One region of the Rhizobium sp. BK538 genome, then DNA from elsewhere that is predicted to be linked to it. Evidence: predicted binding sites of a transcription regulator. Region 1 holds the regulator's gene; the other holds the start of a gene.
What was found. Region 1 encodes LexA, which represses DNA repair genes until DNA is damaged. Its sites were predicted from a motif close to TGTTCNNNNTGTGTTCNG; they were not measured.
Positions count from the first base shown of each region.

Region 2: the regulator LexA is predicted to act here: its motif matches at 5,659-5,676, upstream of ruvC (crossover junction endodeoxyribonuclease RuvC).

Region 1 covers NZ_JACIFT010000012.1:77,186-85,496, forward strand. The annotation lists gene FHX09_RS16365 (HAMP domain-containing methyl-accepting chemotaxis protein) at 1-635, shown strand, start outside; gene kdsA (3-deoxy-8-phosphooctulonate synthase) at 659-1,504, opposite strand; gene FHX09_RS16375 (VOC family protein) at 1,501-2,382, opposite strand; gene lexA (transcriptional repressor LexA) at 2,582-3,298, shown strand; gene gltA (citrate synthase) at 4,718-6,007, shown strand; gene lpxB (lipid-A-disaccharide synthase) at 6,037-7,218, opposite strand; gene FHX09_RS16395 (LpxI family protein) at 7,215-8,096, opposite strand; gene lpxA (acyl-ACP--UDP-N-acetylglucosamine O-acyltransferase) at 8,100-8,311, opposite strand, start outside.
Region 2 covers NZ_JACIFT010000003.1:247,502-255,812, reverse strand. The annotation lists gene FHX09_RS05330 (cbb3-type cytochrome c oxidase subunit I) at 1-453, opposite strand, end outside; gene FHX09_RS05325 (cytochrome c oxidase subunit II) at 508-1,317, opposite strand; gene FHX09_RS05320 (cytochrome c family protein) at 1,463-1,849, opposite strand; gene FHX09_RS05315 (LLM class flavin-dependent oxidoreductase) at 2,040-3,041, opposite strand; gene FHX09_RS05310 (methyl-accepting chemotaxis protein) at 3,168-5,477, opposite strand; gene ruvC (crossover junction endodeoxyribonuclease RuvC) at 5,718-6,230, shown strand; gene ruvA (Holliday junction branch migration protein RuvA) at 6,262-6,879, shown strand; gene ruvB (Holliday junction branch migration DNA helicase RuvB) at 6,958-7,998, shown strand; gene FHX09_RS05290 (DinB family protein) at 8,036-8,311, shown strand, end outside.

The DNA of each region.
Region 1 (8,311 bases):
CGATGATGACGGCGACCAAGGAAAGCGCAAGCTACTCGGCGACCGTCGTGCACGAGGCGGTGGCCGCGATGGAGAAGATCGAGACATCATCCGCACAGATCGGCCAGATCATCAACGTCATCGACGAAATCGCCTTCCAGACCAACCTCCTCGCACTGAATGCCGGAGTGGAGGCCGCCCGCGCAGGTGATGCCGGAAAGGGCTTTGCCGTCGTTGCACAGGAAGTGCGCGACCTTGCCGGTCGCTCCGCCAATCTGGCGAAAGAAATCAAACAGTTGATCGAGACCTCTTCCAGCCAGGTTTCAGCAGGCGTCGGCCTTGTCAACCGCACAGGCGAAGCGCTCAGCAATATCGATCAGCAGATTCTCAAGGTCACGGCGCTGATCGAGGGGATCGTGCGTTCTTCCTCCGAACAAACCACCGCGCTCCTGGAAGTCAATGCCGCCATCAACACGATGGACAGTGTCACGCAACAGAACGCGGCGATGGTCGAGCAAACCAGCGCCGCCTGCCGAGAGCTGGGCGACGAGGCGGTGCGCCTCAATCACCTGCTGTCCCGTTTCTGTCTCGACGAAACGGGACAGTCCGCGACCATGGGATATGCCTCCCACAAAAGGATGGCGCTCGCCGGTTGACGGCCGACACCCGTCTGCCGGTTTCAGGCGGCCTTTGCAATCACGTCGAAGGCCAGCAGCTTTTCGAGCAGCCGCGGCATATCCTTCAAATAGACCATGTTCGGCCCGTCGGATGGCGCATTGTCAGGATCTTCGTGCGTTTCTACGAAGACACCGGCGACGCCAACCGCAACGGCTGCCCGTGCCAGCGTCTCCACGAATTCGCGCTGGCCGCCGCTCGAACCGCCCTGCCCGCCCGGCTGCTGCACCGAATGCGTCGCATCGAAAACGACTGGAGCACCCATCGCCGCCATGATTGGCAGCGAACGCATGTCGGAAACCAGTGTGTTGTAGCCGAACGAGGCGCCGCGTTCGCAAAGCAGAATATTCGGGTTTCCGGTCGAGTTCAGCTTGTTGAGAACGTTCTTCATGTCCCAAGGCGCCAGGAACTGTCCCTTCTTGACGTTAACGGCTCGGCCGGTCTTCGCGGCTGCCACTAACAGATCGGTTTGACGGCTCAGGAAGGCCGGGATCTGCAGGACGTCGACGACCGTCGCCACCTCGGCGCACTGCTCCTCGGTATGGATGTCGGTCAGAACCGGAAAGCCGTATTCCTTCTTGAGGTCCGAAAAGACCTCCAGCGCCTGTTCAAGACCTATGCCGCGCTGCGCCGACAGCGAGGTGCGGTTCGCCTTGTCGAACGAGGACTTATAGACGAGGCCGAGACCAAGCTTGTCGCAGAGTTCCTTCAATACACCGGCGACCATGAAGGCATGGTCGCGGCTCTCCATCTGGCAAGGCCCGGCAATCAGGGACAGCTTGCCGGCATTCGAAAAGGTGACGCGGCCGGCGCCTTCGCCGATCACGACTTCGGAATTTGTCTGGCTCATCGTTTCTCCTCGAAGGCGAAGAGCGCGCCCTGTCCGGGCGCCGCCTTCACCAGAATTCGATTGTTCTTGCGCGTATAAGTCATCCCGTTAGCAGCCAAATGCGCTTCTGTCACGGCGAGATCACTGACCTTGAAGACAATGGCGACGCCACGCAGGCCGCGATCATTTGGTGCCGGAATATCGAAGTAGGCATCCAATCCATCTGGGGAGAGAACGCTCACTCTGGCGTTCGGAGTTGTCACACTCGCGCCAAAGGCCTCGTTGGTCACCGGGAGGCCGTGCGCCGCAGCACGCACAAATGGCGCAAATGCTTTTGGGTCCGGCGCGCCAAGAACGATCTCTGCGATCCCACTCACGCCATTTGCGTGCTTTTGCAGCGCTCTACGGTCGGCCGGCAGCGGATTGACGCGTTGGCACGTGAAAAAGAAAAAATCCGGAGCCCGCAGATCGACCGCGAACGCGAGCTTGAACGCAGCGGTGGCCTGAGAGCCGTCAGGCATCTTCATCGGCCGCTCGAACTGCAGCATCTCGCCGCCATTGATCTTTTCGGCAAGGAACCGGGCATGGTCGCGATCAGCATCGGTGGTCGCAAAGACCACCGCCGAGAAACCATCATCCCCGCATCGAAATCGGAAAGCCCGGTCACGCGCAGTGAAGACATTGCCTTTCTTCGCCGACGCCTCGTGCAGCTCCGCGTTGGCGACGCCTAAGGGTTCCAGGTATGTTTCGTCGGCGAAGAATATGCAGGCATTCTCGGTTCCAAAAGGATGCCGGGCATCGGGTGCGACGGTGAATCCCAGCTTTCCCAAGCGCTCGCGCGCAAGTCCGATATTGGAGACCGGCAGCACGATGTGGTCCAGCGGATGTGCTTCGCTCATGGCAAACTCTCCGGAATTTGCGAAGATGTGCGCCGGGCAAGGCAACAATGCAACCCCCTTCTACGCTTTCACTCAAAAGCGACGCAAAAACTGAGCAAGTTGCAGGCAAGTTTTATGAAAATTTAGGCACTTGCGGAACACATATGGAACATATAGTGTCTGTTCTGGCTTTGTTTCACGACTCTGGGGTTCAACTTCGATGCTGACGCGCAAGCAACAGGAGCTTCTTCTCTTCATTCACGAGCGGATGAAGGAATCCGGTGTCCCTCCGTCTTTCGACGAAATGAAGGACGCCTTGGATCTCGCGTCCAAGTCAGGCATCCACCGGCTGATTACTGCGCTCGAAGAACGGGGCTTCATTCGCCGACTGCCTAATCGGGCCCGCGCATTGGAGGTCATCAAGCTGCCGGAGGCATATAATCCGAGCCTCCAGCCCCGCCGCGGCTTTTCGCCGAGCGTTATCGAAGGCAGCCTCGGCAAGCCGCAGCCGGTTGCGCCGCCGAAGCCGGCTGCGCATGCCGACAACGACAGCTCGGCCTCCGTACCGGTTATGGGGCGGATTGCTGCCGGCGTGCCGATTTCGGCAATCCAGAACAATACCCACGACATTACAGTTCCGGCCGACATGCTTGGCCCGGGCGAGCACTATGCGCTTGAGGTGAAGGGCGACTCGATGATCGAAGCCGGCATCTTCGACGGCGACACAGTGATCATCCGCAACGCCAGCACGGCAAATGCCGGCGACATCGTCGTCGCACTCGTCGATGACGAGGAAGCGACCCTCAAGCGTTTCCGCCGCAAGGGCGCCTCCATTGCGCTTGAGGCCGCGAACCCGGCTTATGAAACGCGCATTTTCGGACCCGACCGCGTCAAGGTTCAGGGCAAGCTGGTCGGCCTCATTCGCCGTTATCACTAACGACAGGCAGCTCGTCGTCAAACGTACCGCTTCGACAGTTGTATGCCCGATGCCGCATCCAGGGGCGATCATGCGTGGTATACGAGGTCGTCACGATGGGTGCCCTGGTCGTCTATCCGTATCTCAGCGGTGCCCGAGCGGCGCAAGGTTTCGCCGGTGAATAGCAGTGCGCCCGACCGGCATTCCGTCAGACGAGACGATATCGGCGGTGTCGCACGCAGCGCCGAAGTACACAGGGTTTTCGACGATTGTCAGGACGTAGCCGCTATCATGCGTGGCGGTGCACCAGGCGCCTTTCAGGCATACGAAGCGATTCGTAGCGCCCATCGCAGCCTGACGCAACGCATTGCGAGCATTACGCAGTTCCGCTGCCGAGAAGAGACGTTGAGCTTCACCTTTATTATCCCGCAGCCGAACAGGGCCGACGCCGTCCAATGATCGCGGTGGAGCACCCTTCGCCATTGATCGAAGATGAAGTCAGTCGGATGGAGTCGATTTTTGGTGCAAGGACTTGCCCTTTGACAATCGCGACAAGGCTGCCGTCCTCGGCAATGACAATGTCCCGGGCGACTGCGTCTGCGAGAGCGAGAGCGAGATGATGTAGCGCGCCAGCGGCCACGGCCATCGCCTTCCCGACGCTCGACGCGGCCCGTAATCGTCGTAGCTACAGGTGAATCCAATATGACGGTCGCCCTGCTCTGCGTTTCGAACTGGGCGAAAAGCATTCCCAGAACACCCAATACCCCTGCCTGCGCAAGATTTCGGGCGGCCTTGGCCTGCCGCCAGCGCAATCAGGGCCGACGCGACAATCCATGCTCCCAGGCGGATTGCTGGCGGATCACTTGCGAACTCAAACCAGAGGACGGCGCCAGTCCCGAGGAAGACCGGAGAAAACAGGACAAAGCGCCCATGTTCCATCTCCGTTGCCACAGCGCGTTGAAACCACGATGAGCAGCCGAGAGTCGCGGTCGTACCCCGCGTTGGCCAGGAAACGAGTGACGGCGTGCGGAAGGCGCGGAGGCTTGGGAGTAGATTGAGGCCGGAGAAAATAAGGCTCTGCCGCACGGGCAGGCGCACCCGCGCCCGGAGCGGCCTTTCTCACCTCAAATGGCTTCAACCGCGGCATGCATCTGCGCCCAAAAACAGCCGCCCTTGCAACCACAATGCAAGCTCTCGAGGCTTGAAGCAACAATAATCGATTGAAATCTGAAGGAAAATCGGAAATCAGAAAAGCCAAGGATTATCATTAGCTTCTGCTATGCGCAGGGTACATCGCAGCAGTGCCCAAAAGTTGATACTGCGATGCACAAAATGGCACCACGGTAACTTGGCATTAGGCGCGCGATCATATAGCTATCGTCGACGACGCTTAACCCTATGGCGCTTTTATGGCGCCAACCGCCAGTTTGGAGGATCAGAATGACGGAACAAAGCGCAACACTGAAAATCGGTGATAAATCAGTCGATCTCGCCATCAAGAGCGGCACGATTGGCCCTGATGTCATCGATATCGGCGCCCTGTACAAGAACACGGCTTCCTTCACGTACGATCCTGGTTTCACCTCGACCGCATCCTGTGAATCGAAAATCACGTATATCGATGGTGATGCCGGCGTATTGCTTCATCGCGGTTATCCGATCGAGCAACTTGCCGAGCACGGTGACTTCCTCGAGGTCTGCTACCTGCTTCTCTACGGAGAACTGCCGACCGCTGCCCAGAAGAAGGATTTCGACTATCGCGTCACGCATCACACGATGGTGCATGAGCAGATGAGCCGGTTCTTCACGGGCTTCCGCCGCGACGCGCATCCGATGGCCGTCATGTGCGGCTGCGTCGGCGCGTTGTCGGCCTTCTACCATGATTCCACCGACATCACCGATCCGCATCAGCGCATGGTCGCAAGCCTGCGGATGATCGCCAAGATGCCGACGCTCGCTGCCATGGCCTACAAGTATCACATCGGCCAGCCCTTCGTTTACCCGAAGAACGATCTCGACTACGCCTCGAACTTCCTGCGCATGTGCTTCGCAGTTCCCTGCGAGGAATATGTGGTCAATCCGGTTCTGGCCCGCGCCATGGACCGCATCTTCATCCTGCACGCCGATCATGAGCAGAACGCGTCGACCTCGACCGTTCGCCTCGCCGGCTCGTCGGGCGCAAACCCGTTTGCCTGCATCGCGGCCGGCATAGCATGCCTGTGGGGCCCGGCTCACGGCGGCGCCAATGAAGCAGCGCTGAACATGCTGACCGAGATCGGCACCGTTGACCGTATTCCGGAATACATTGCCCGTGCCAAGGACAAGAACGATCCGTTCCGTCTAATGGGCTTCGGTCACCGCGTCTACAAGAACTACGATCCGCGCGCCAAGATCATGCAGAAGACGACGCATGAGGTTCTCGGCGAACTCGGCGTCAAGGACGATCCGTTGCTCGAAGTCGCGATGGAACTCGAGCGTATCGCACTGACCGATGAATACTTCATCGAGAAGAAGCTCTATCCGAACATCGACTTCTACTCCGGCATCACGCTGAAGGCTCTGGGCTTCCCCACGACTATGTTCACCGTGCTGTTTGCTCTCGCTCGCACGGTCGGCTGGATTGCCCAGTGGAACGAGATGATCGAAGATCCAGAACAGCGTATCGGTCGCCCGCGCCAGCTCTACATCGGCGAGCCGCAGCGTGATTACCTGCCGGTCTCCAAGCGCTAAACCGCGATAGCAGTCTGCAAAAAGCCCGGTCAGAAATGGCCGGGCTTTTTCTTTTGAAGGACGTCGAGAACGATCTCTGCTGCGTGTTCTCCGGGCGGCTTTTCGGTCTGCATCCTCTGCCAGAGAACGTCGAACCCCTCCATCATCGCCCGTCGCGGCAAGGTGTCTGCCGCAAGCTTCTCCATCCAGCGTGCAAAGCTGCCGCCTCTGACCACGTCATTGATATATTCGGGTACAATAGCGTAGTCGGCGATCAGGTTCGGAAGAGCCGCGCTCCACGTTTTGATCTTGCTGGTCATGAGCTTGATGATCCAGTCCGTCTTGTAGGCCGAAATGCAGGGAACACCGGTCAGTGCCAGCTCGAGCACGACAGTCCCGGACGCGGCCATGGCCGCATCCGCTTCAGCGAATGCCTGCCACTTCGCCTCCGCGCCCGTCACGATCTCGGGCTTGGTCGTCCAATCCTTGACGAGATCACGGATCATGGATTCGCGTCGCGGCATGGTCGGCAAAACGAAGCGCACATCTCCGTTGCGGGCCACCAGCTCGCTCACGGCATCGCCAAAATGCGGCAGCAGCTTCATGATCTCGGACGAGCGCGAACCCGGCAGCAACATCACCGTCTTGCGGTCGGTTTCGTTTCGAGGTTTCGTCTGCTCGCGCTGGCGTCGCGCGCCCAGCAGGTTCGGATCGGCTGTCAAACGGTGACCGACGTACGTCGTTGGCGGACCGCCCAACTTGCGCATCACTTCCGGCTCAAAGGGCAAGACCGCCAGCACCTGGTCGACATAGGCGAGCATGCGCTGCGCGCGGTATTCTTTCCACGCCCATACGCTTGGACAAACATAATTGACAACCGGCAGGTCGGGCAGCGCCGTTCGCACGCGCTTTGCGACCCTGTGCGTGAAGTCGGGACTATCGACTATAATAAGCACATCAGGCTTTGCGGCGATGATCGTCGTCGCAGTCTCACCAATACGCCGAACCAGCCGTGGCAGTTTCGATAGAACCTGCGTGATGCCCATGACCTGCAGTTCGGAGAAATCGAAAAGCGAGCGCAGGCCCTGCGCCTCCAGCCCCTCGCCACCGACGCCGATCAGTTCCACACTGCCAGGAAACTGTCGTTTCAAGGCGGCGATCAGGTCCGCGCCCAGGAGGTCGCCAGAAACCTCTCCAACAATAATGGCAACTTTCAGTGAAGCCTCGCTCACACTAGCCCCCAGGATGGCAATCCCCTATCCAGTCCGCACACGAAGATACCGGCCTCATCCGCAGCCTTTATGACAGCGTCACGCTCCAGGATCAGCGAGCGACCCGCCTCAATCGCCACGCCGGCCAATCCCGCCTGGCGCAGGTTCTCGATCGTCGAAATACCGATCGACGGCAGGTCCGCGCGGATATCCTGCTGAGGCTTGCAGAGTTTCACGAGCACTCCGCGCCGGCGCGCGGAAATCCGTCCGGCCGACCGCAGGTTCGCGACACGCTCTAGCATGCTGTCTGTGCCTTCCACTCCCTCGAGCGCAACGATACGGCCACCGACTGAAACCGACCCCTGGCCAACGTCCAGCCTACCGAGAGCATCCGCCGCTTCTGCTGCTCGTACTATGTCCTTGGTGTCGTCGGCGCTTGGCTGCACTGCGCTCAATGGACCGACGCAGGCAAGCAGATCCGGTGCGATCTCGTGCGCGCCGACAACCCGGCGCCCATTCTCTTCGATCAGGGCGATGACCATGCGCAGCACCGTATCGTCGCCGCCAGCGAGCAGCGTGCGGATTGTCGACGGCAATTTCGCGAGGGTCTTCAGTGTCGGCCGAACTTCGCGCCACTCCGGGCGCCGGCGTACACCACCAGACATGACAACGCGATCTATGCGGTTGCTTTCAAAGATCCGGTTGAGAGCGGCGAAATCGCCGACGCCAATGACGGCGTGGTCAAAGCCTTCCCAAGAACGGTCGGCCTCGTCCTTCAGAGCGATGATGAAGGGGTTCTCGCCTGCTCGCCGCGCCGCAGTGGCGACATGAGACGGTAGAAGGCCGCTGCCTGCGATGATTGCCAAGCGGCCTTTTGCCATGTCACCAGCGAGAGCCAAGCATCACCCTTTCTGTCCCCTGGTCGGAGAGGAAAGAGCGCGATCGCTTTCCGCGGCGATAAAGTCGAGAATCTGAATGACCTGTTCGCAATCGGCGTACTCATCCCGGATCGCGGCGGCGTTGTCACGGATCGAACCGTCGCCTTCAAAGATCGCCTTGTAGGCGCGCCGCACGGCATGAATCGTCGCCCGGTCAACACCAGCGCGGGTCATGC
Region 2 (8,311 bases), on a different contig from region 1:
ACCCGTTGGACCGCCCGGCGCGAAAAAGCCCGTGACGAGCACGATGACGGCGAGCAGGTAGAGCCAATAGCTCAGCATGTTCGCATAGGGGAACACCATGTCGCGCGCGCCGACCATCAGCGGAATGAGGTAGTTCCCGAAGCCGCCGAGAAAGAGCGCCGTCAGCAGATAGATCACCATGATCATGCCGTGCATGGTGATGAACTGGTAATAATGATCCGCGTCGATGAAGGAAAAATAGCCGGGAAAGCCGAGCTGCAGGCGTATCAGCCAGGAAAGAACGAGCGCTACGAAGCCAATGGCGAACGCCGTCAGGGAATACTGGATGGCGATGACCTTGGCATCCTGGCTGAAGACATACTTCGTCCACCAGCTCTTCGGATGATAGAGCTCGACGTCCGCGACCTCGGCGGGCGGGATGACGTCGCCGGCACTGGTCGGAATATCAACCATCGCATGCCTTCCTTCCTCCTCCCGTCACGGCCGCTCCTCGGCCGCGACGCCGGCCTACTCGGCCGGTTCAACCGCTGCCATCAGCTGCGAGAATGTCTGTTGCTGCGCCAGCCACTCCTGATAGGCGTCCGCCTCGTCGACGACGACCGTTCCTCGCATCTGCGCATGTGCAACGCCGCAAAGCTCCGCGCACAACACCTCGAAGGTGCCCGTTCGCGTCGGCGTGAACCAGAAATAGGTGACCGAGCCTGGGATCATGTCCATCTTGGCGCGGAACTCCGGAACATAGAAATCATGCAGCACGTCGATCGAGCGCAGGTGGACACGGATCGGCTTGCCGATCGGGAGATGCAGTTCGCCGCCTGCGATGATGATGTCGTCCAGGCCGGCCGGATCGTTCCTGATCACGCCGAGAGGGTTTTCGGCGGAAACGGCACGATTGTCCGCCCTGCCCAGCTGACCGTCGGCGCCCGGCAACCGGAAATTCCACAGCCATTGCTGACCGATGACTTCGACTTCTGCCGCTCCCGCCGGGACGGTGATGAACTGGTTCCAGACGACGAGGCCCGGCGCGAGCATCGCTCCCACGCCAAGGGCCGTGCTGCCGGCAAGCCACCATTCCAGGCGCTTGTTCTCCGGCTCGTAGGCCGCCCGGTTACCGGGCCTATGCCGAAAACGATAGATGCAATAGGCCATGAAAGAGATCACGGCGACGAAGACGATACCGGTGATCCAGAACGTGATGATGATGGTATTGTCGATGTAGTTCCAGTTCGAGGCGATCGGAGTCCACCACCACGGGCTGAACAAGTGGAATGCCACCGACCCGACAACGATCAGAACGAGAACCAGCACGACAACCATGCGTTCCTCCCAAGCCCCTGCCGGCCGCGGAAAATACCCGCAATCCGTCGGCACTTACGTTAGGACTATCTCATAAACAGGACATCACGGCAATGGCACGAGAGGAACCTCGCCAGACTGTCGACGAAGCTTCAATAAGCTGATTTTATTTCGAGAATTGCTTGAGATAGGCGATCAGATTGAGAATCTCGCCGTCGTCCTTCAGACCGATGAACACCATCTTTGTGCCCTTAACCTTCAGCTTTGGGTTGTGAAGATAATCGCGTAACGAATTTTCATCCCAGACCAACCCGGCTGTGCCTGCGGCCTTCATCGCGGGCGAATAGGCAAAATTCGGATGCGTGCCGGCGGTTCGGCCGAACAGGTGGTTCAACGACGGACCCACCTTGTTCTTGTCGGTATCCGCCACATGACAGACCGCGCACTTCTTGAATACCGTTTCCCCGGCCGCCGCATCGCCTTCTTGGGCAATGGCGGCCGAAGCGGGAAGACAGATCAGTGAAATCAAAACAGCAAGACCACGGTAACGCATAGCAAGCCTGATCCTCCAAAGGTTGCTCGAAACCGACCGCGCGCGATTTGCGGCGTGCGCCGTCCATCACATTTGTATCGCCGCAATGTCGTGCAAACGACATGTGTGATCAAGCAAAGCTATGGTCCGGCGGCGTTAAGTCAATTCACACAAATGGCTGTGGGATCTGAACCGCCCGGGATGCGCGACATTAGGCCGCAGCGCGGAGGAAGTTTCCGAGCCCAGCAAAAAGCTCGACCGATTTCAATCTTGCCTCGACGTCATGGATCGGCATCGAAATGATGACCTCGTCGGCTTCCGTCTCGGCCAGGAACTGTGTGAGCTTTGCTTCAGCCGTCTTCTGCGAACCGACGACGGCGTAGCGAAGCGTATGCTCCACGGTCAGCTTTTCCATCGGCGACCAGAAGCTCTCCATATCCTCGACCGGGCGCGGGAACTGACCGCGCACGTTGCGACGCAGGTTGACGAACTGCTGCTGGGCGGAGGTGAAATGATACTGCGCCTCCTCATCCGTCGCGGCGACTGAACCCATGACGCCGACCATGACATAGGGCTTGTCGAGTACGGCAGACGGCTTGAATCGGCTGCGGTAGATGTCGATGGCATCGAGCAGCGAATCCGGCGCGAAGTGCGAGGCGAAGGCATAGGGCAGCCCGAGCATCGCGGCGAGCTGTGCGCTATAGAGGCTGGAGCCAAGCAGCCAGATCGGCACGTTGGAATTCATGCCTGGAACAGCGAGGGTCGCCTGGTTCTCAATCGGCGCGCCAAGCAGCTGCTGCAACTCGACGACATCGTTCGGGAAGCTCTGCGCCCCGGCGTCGAGATTGCGCCGCAGCGCCTGTGCGGTACGCATGTCGGTGCCGGGCGCCCGGCCAAGACCGAGATCGACCCGGCCCGGGAACAGCGCCTCCAGCGTCCCGAATTGCTCGGCAATGACCAACGGCGAATGGTTCGGTAGCATGATGCCGCCCGAGCCGATACGAATGCGCTTGGTCGCGGCGCCGACATGGCCGATCACGACAGCCGTCGCCGCGCTGGCAATCCCCGGCATGCCATGATGTTCCGCCAGCCAGAAACGGCTGTATCCGAATTCTTCGGCCTTCTGCGCCATGCGCGCCGAACTCTCGAGCGACTGGCGGATCGTCCCGCCTTCTGGAACGGGAGAGAGATCAAGAATGGAAAAGGGAACCATGGCGAAGCCTGTCGGTCGTTGAAAGGACAGGTTTATGTAGGTCTGGATGCCGCCCATTCCAAACAACTCGGAAAAGAAAGAGGGCCGGTCTCCCGGCCCTTTCGTTCACTCTGCCAATCGACCTGCTCAGGCCCGACGTCTAAGGACGTGCACCGCAGCACTCTGGTGCGCCTGCGTCAGCGTAAAATTCGCCAGCTGACGGTCCATTTCGACCGCTTCGGTGGCTAGCCGGTGAATCGCTGCCGTTGTTTCCTCGACCATGGCAGCGTTCTGCTGCGTCATCGCCTCCAGTTCGGATACCGCCGTGTTGATCTGGCGCAGCGTGTCGGCTTCCTCGCGGGTCGTTTCCATGATCTCGCTGATCTGGCCGTTGATCGCCTCGACATGGCTGCCGATCCCGGTCAGCGCGTCGCCGGCACGCTCGACGAGGGATACGCCCATTTCCACCTCATGCGTGGACTTTTGCAGCAGGCTCGCGATCTCCTTTGCAGCGCTCGATGAACGCTGCGCCAGTTCACGCACTTCCATGGCGACGACTGCAAAGCCCTTGCCGGATTCGCCTGCGCGCGCTGCCTCGACGCCGGCATTGAGCGCCAAAAGGTTGGTCTGGAAGGCAATCGCATCGATAACGGCGATGATCGAATTGATCTGGCGCGACGAGGCCTGGATCGCCTCCATCGCGGCAACCGTCTCGCGCATGATCTGGCTGGAGCCGGTCGTCTCCCGCTTGGCGTCACGGGCGATCCGTTCGGCCTGTTCGGCACGCTCGATCTGAACGCGGACCGACTGGGTGATTGCATCGATGGCGTTTGCAGTCTCGGTGATCGAGGCGGCCTGGCGCTCGGTGCGGCCGGCCAGCTCATCGGCACCGGTGCGCATTTCCTCGGAGCCCGCACGCACCGCCATGGAGTTGCCGCCGATTGCCGTCATCGTTTCGCTGAGCACCGCCAAGGCTTCATTGAAATTGACGCGAAGGCTTTCGAGTTCGTTCGGGAAGCGCGTCTCGATCTGATAGGCAAGATCGCCATTGGCAAGATGGTGCAGACCCTCGTCGATCGCTTGAACGACCTCCTGCAGTGTCCGGGCCTCAGCCTCGCGCTCGGCCATATGTTGCTGGCGATCCCGTTCCGCGCGCGCTCGCGTTTCGTTGCTGGCAGCTTCGAGCTCGCGGCTTTCGACCAGCGACTGCTTGAACCGCGCCAAGGCCTTGGCCATCGTGCCGATTTCGTCGCCGCGGTTCTGGCTACCGATCTCGACTTCCAGATTGCCATCGGCAACATCGCGGGTGGCGCCGGCAAGGCGAGCAAGCGGCGAGAAGAGCAATTTGGTGATTGCCCACGTCGCAACGGCCATGACGACGAGGACACCGAACGCGATCATCGTCAGCAGAGTGGCGATTTCCAAGGAGCCGGCGTTAAGCTCGCTGAGGCGCACGCTTTCCACGACGAGGAAGCGCGAACCCTTATAATCGATGCCGCGGACATAGGCTCGCGCCGAGCCATCGGCGCGATCGAAGTCGTCGACCGTCATGCCCTTTGCCGACAACGCGTCCTTCGCGAATGTGAAAGGCGCGGTATCGAGCGTCACGAGCTGGCCGGTCGCGTTGACGCCAATCGCCGAGCCGTCATCCGAGATGATTGCCGCCTGCGCCGTGCTGTCGGCCACGATGCCCTTGGCGAGAATGCTGGTAATGATGTCTTCGCGCACCTTGAAGAGCATCACGCCCTTCGCGGCGCCGAGCTTGACGATCGGCACGGCATAGAAGATTGCCGACCTGCCGCTTGCGGCATCGACGCGAAGACCGGAGAAGCCCGTGGGGGCGGAATCATCCGTCGCCTTCGCGGTGTTCTCGATCGCCTTGGCGAAGGCGAGACCGGCGCCGGTCGACTTCCAGGCATCGGTCTTCAGGTTTTCGGCGAAATCGTCGTTCTTCTTGTAGGAGTAGAGGACGTTCCCGTCGAGATCGGCAATCAGCAGGTCGCTGAAGGCGGTGTTTTCGAGGTCCCGAGCCACTTCGCTCTGCGTCGTCTCATGGTTGGAATAGTAGAAGCCGCTTGGCGCCTCCGGCTTCATCAGCTTCTCGCGCTGGTCGGCCGGGTTCGGATTGTTGGTAATGAACACCTTCTTCAATTCGGCGCGGGTATCGCCCGACGTCTTCTCGATGGTCTTCCAGCCGCTCTTCAGGCTCGTGATCGACATCTGCAGCGCTTCGATGCGCGCAATCGAGTTTGCCTGGTTTTCCAGTTGCTTCAGCTGATCCTGCAGCATGTCGCCGCGGAAGATCAGGACGCTCTCCTTTGCCTTGAGGGCCTGTTCGCCGGAAATACGGCTGCTGGCGAAGTAAGCGAGAACGTTGATGACCGCAATCGAGAGCGCGGTGAGCAGAATGAAGGTAGCGATGACCTTGAAGGACAGGGATTGAAATCTCTGAACCATGAACGATGAACCCTTCCGGAACGGCACATGCCGGCAGAACGCGGAACGTCCGACCGGTTGACCTGTAAACAGAACACGGGAGCCTTGCCTTCTGTGGAAGGGAGCTCCTCTGACATTTTATGGTTCAAAGTCGGCTATGGAGCTTAAATTGCCGTAAACAGCCGCCCTGAAAAACAACGAATGTTTTTGTTTTGTTCACTTATCGATGGCAGTTATTTCGTGACTGCAATAGGGTGAAGCATGCAAAATACGATTCGCATCATCGGCGTCGATCCGGGCCTGCGCCGCACGGGCTGGGGAATTATCGACACGCTCGGCAACTCCTTGCGCTTTGTCGCATCCGGCACGGTGACCTCGGACGGAGACATGGATCTAGCCTCGCGCCTTTGCCAACTGCACGATGGATTGGCGGATGTCGTGCATAGCTACCAGCCGGATGAGGCTGCCGTCGAACAAACTTTCGTCAACAAGGATGCCGTTGCGACGCTGAAGCTCGGCCAGGCCCGTGGCATTGCAATGCTCGTCCCCGCTCGCGCCGGCCTGCCGGTTGCCGAATATGCCCCGAACGCCGTCAAGAAGGCGGTCATCGGCGTCGGCCACGGCGAGAAGAAACAGATCCACATGATGCTGAAGATCCTGATGCCGAAGGTCGAATTCAAAGGCGACGACGCGGCCGACGCGCTGGCGATCGCCATCTGCCATGCTCACAACCGCGGTAGCAGCCGCATGCGGCAGGCAGCGCTTGCCGGCTAATCTTCACTGAGAACCCACACGGACCAAATGCATGATCGGCAAGCTTAAAGGCACCATCGAAGAAATCGGCGACGACTATGTCCTCGTTGATGTCCACGGCGTCTGCTACGTCGCCTTCTGCTCGGCGCGCACCCTGTCCCGCCTCGGTTCGGTGGGCGAGGCCTGCGTGCTCTTCATTGAGACCTACGTTCGCGAAGACCAATTGAAACTCTTCGGTTTCATGACCGCCCTGGAGAGGGAATGGTTCAATCTTCTGCAAAGCGTTCAGGGGGTTGGTGCGAAGGTGGCTCTCGCCGTGCTGTCGACGCTGCCCCCGAGCGAACTTGCCAACGCCATCGCGCTGCAGGATCGTACGGCCGTCTCGCGCGCCCAGGGTGTTGGCCCCAAGGTTGCCGTGCGCATCGTCACCGAACTTAAGAATAAGGCGCCGGCCTTCGCAGGCGAAGCCTCCGGCACCATCGGCCTCAAGCAGGAGCTCGGCGAAGGCGTCGCCGCCGCCCCGGTCGCGGACGCGGTTTCCGCGCTGACAAACCTCGGTTATTCGCGTGATCAGGCGGCCAACGCCGTTGCCGCAGCGATGAAAACCGCCGGTGAAGGCGCTGACAGCGCGAAGCTCATCCGGCTCGGGTTGAAGGAATTGGCTCGCTGATCCCTCTGCCCAGGCGGGTGTCAAAGCCGCTGGCTTGGTGTATTGGTCACGAGCGTTTGAAGATTGGGAAATGTCAGCATGAGTGAAGCCGCGCGCCTGATATCCTCGGAAAAGCGAGGAGAGGACCTGGATGTGACGCTGCGGCCGCAATCGCTTGATGAGTTCACCGGCCAGGCGGAGGCGCGTGCGAATCTGAAGGTCTTCATAGAGGCGGCGAAGAATCGCGGCGAAGCACTCGACCATGTGCTTTTCGTCGGCCCGCCCGGCCTCGGCAAGACAACGCTTGCGCAGATCATGGCGAAGGAACTCGGCGTCAATTTCCGCTCCACCTCCGGCCCGGTTATCGCCAAGGCAGGTGATCTTGCTGCCCTTCTGACCAATCTCGAGGAGCGCGACGTGCTCTTCATCGACGAAATCCACCGCCTCAACCCGGCTGTCGAGGAAATCCTTTATCCCGCGATGGAGGATTTCCAGCTCGATCTCATCATCGGCGAAGGCCCTGCCGCGCGCTCGGTCAAGATCGACCTGTCGAAATTCACCCTCGTCGCGGCAACGACGCGTCTCGGCCTTTTGACCACGCCGCTGCGCGACCGTTTCGGCATTCCCGTCCGTCTTAGCTTCTACACCGTCGAGGAACTGGAGCTGATCGTGCGGCGCGGCGCGCGCCTGATGAACCTTCCCATGACCGATGAGGGTGCGCGGGAAATCGCCCGTCGCGCCCGCGGCACGCCGCGTATTGCCGGTCGCCTGTTACGCCGCGTGCGCGATTTCGCCGAAGTGGCGAAGGCCGAGGCCGTCACCCGCGAGATTGCCGACGAGGCGTTGACGCGGCTGCTCGTCGACAATATGGGCCTCGACCAGCTCGACAAGCGTTATCTCAACATGATCGCGGTCAATTTCGGCGGCGGCCCCGTTGGAATCGAGACCATCGCCGCGGGGCTCTCCGAACCGCGCGATGCGATCGAGGACATCATCGAGCCTTACATGATTCAGCAGGGCTTCATCCAGCGTACCCCACGCGGCCGCGTTCTGACGGCGACCGCCTGGAAGCATCTCGGCATGCAGCCCCCGAAGGATCTCGAAGCGGCGCAGTTTCGTTTGTTCCAGGAAGACGACTGACGCTTGCGGGTGGCCCGGTCAAGAAGGGAGTTATCTGATGCCGACGTTCGACCCCTGCAGGACCGCCCGCAAACTTGCCTTTAACAATGCGCTTGCGAACCACCGGCTGCATGAGGCTTGCGGCCGGTTGCTGCCGGGAGAGTTCGAGGCTGCGCGGGTAAGCTTCTTTCCGTCGATCAAGGCGACACTCAACCATATTCTGACGGTCGACTGGTTTTACATCGATGCGCTCGAAGGCGGCAGGCTTGGGCCTGCCGCCTGGGACGTCGAGGAACCGTTCGACGATATCGCAAAGCTTGCAGCCGAGCAGGCC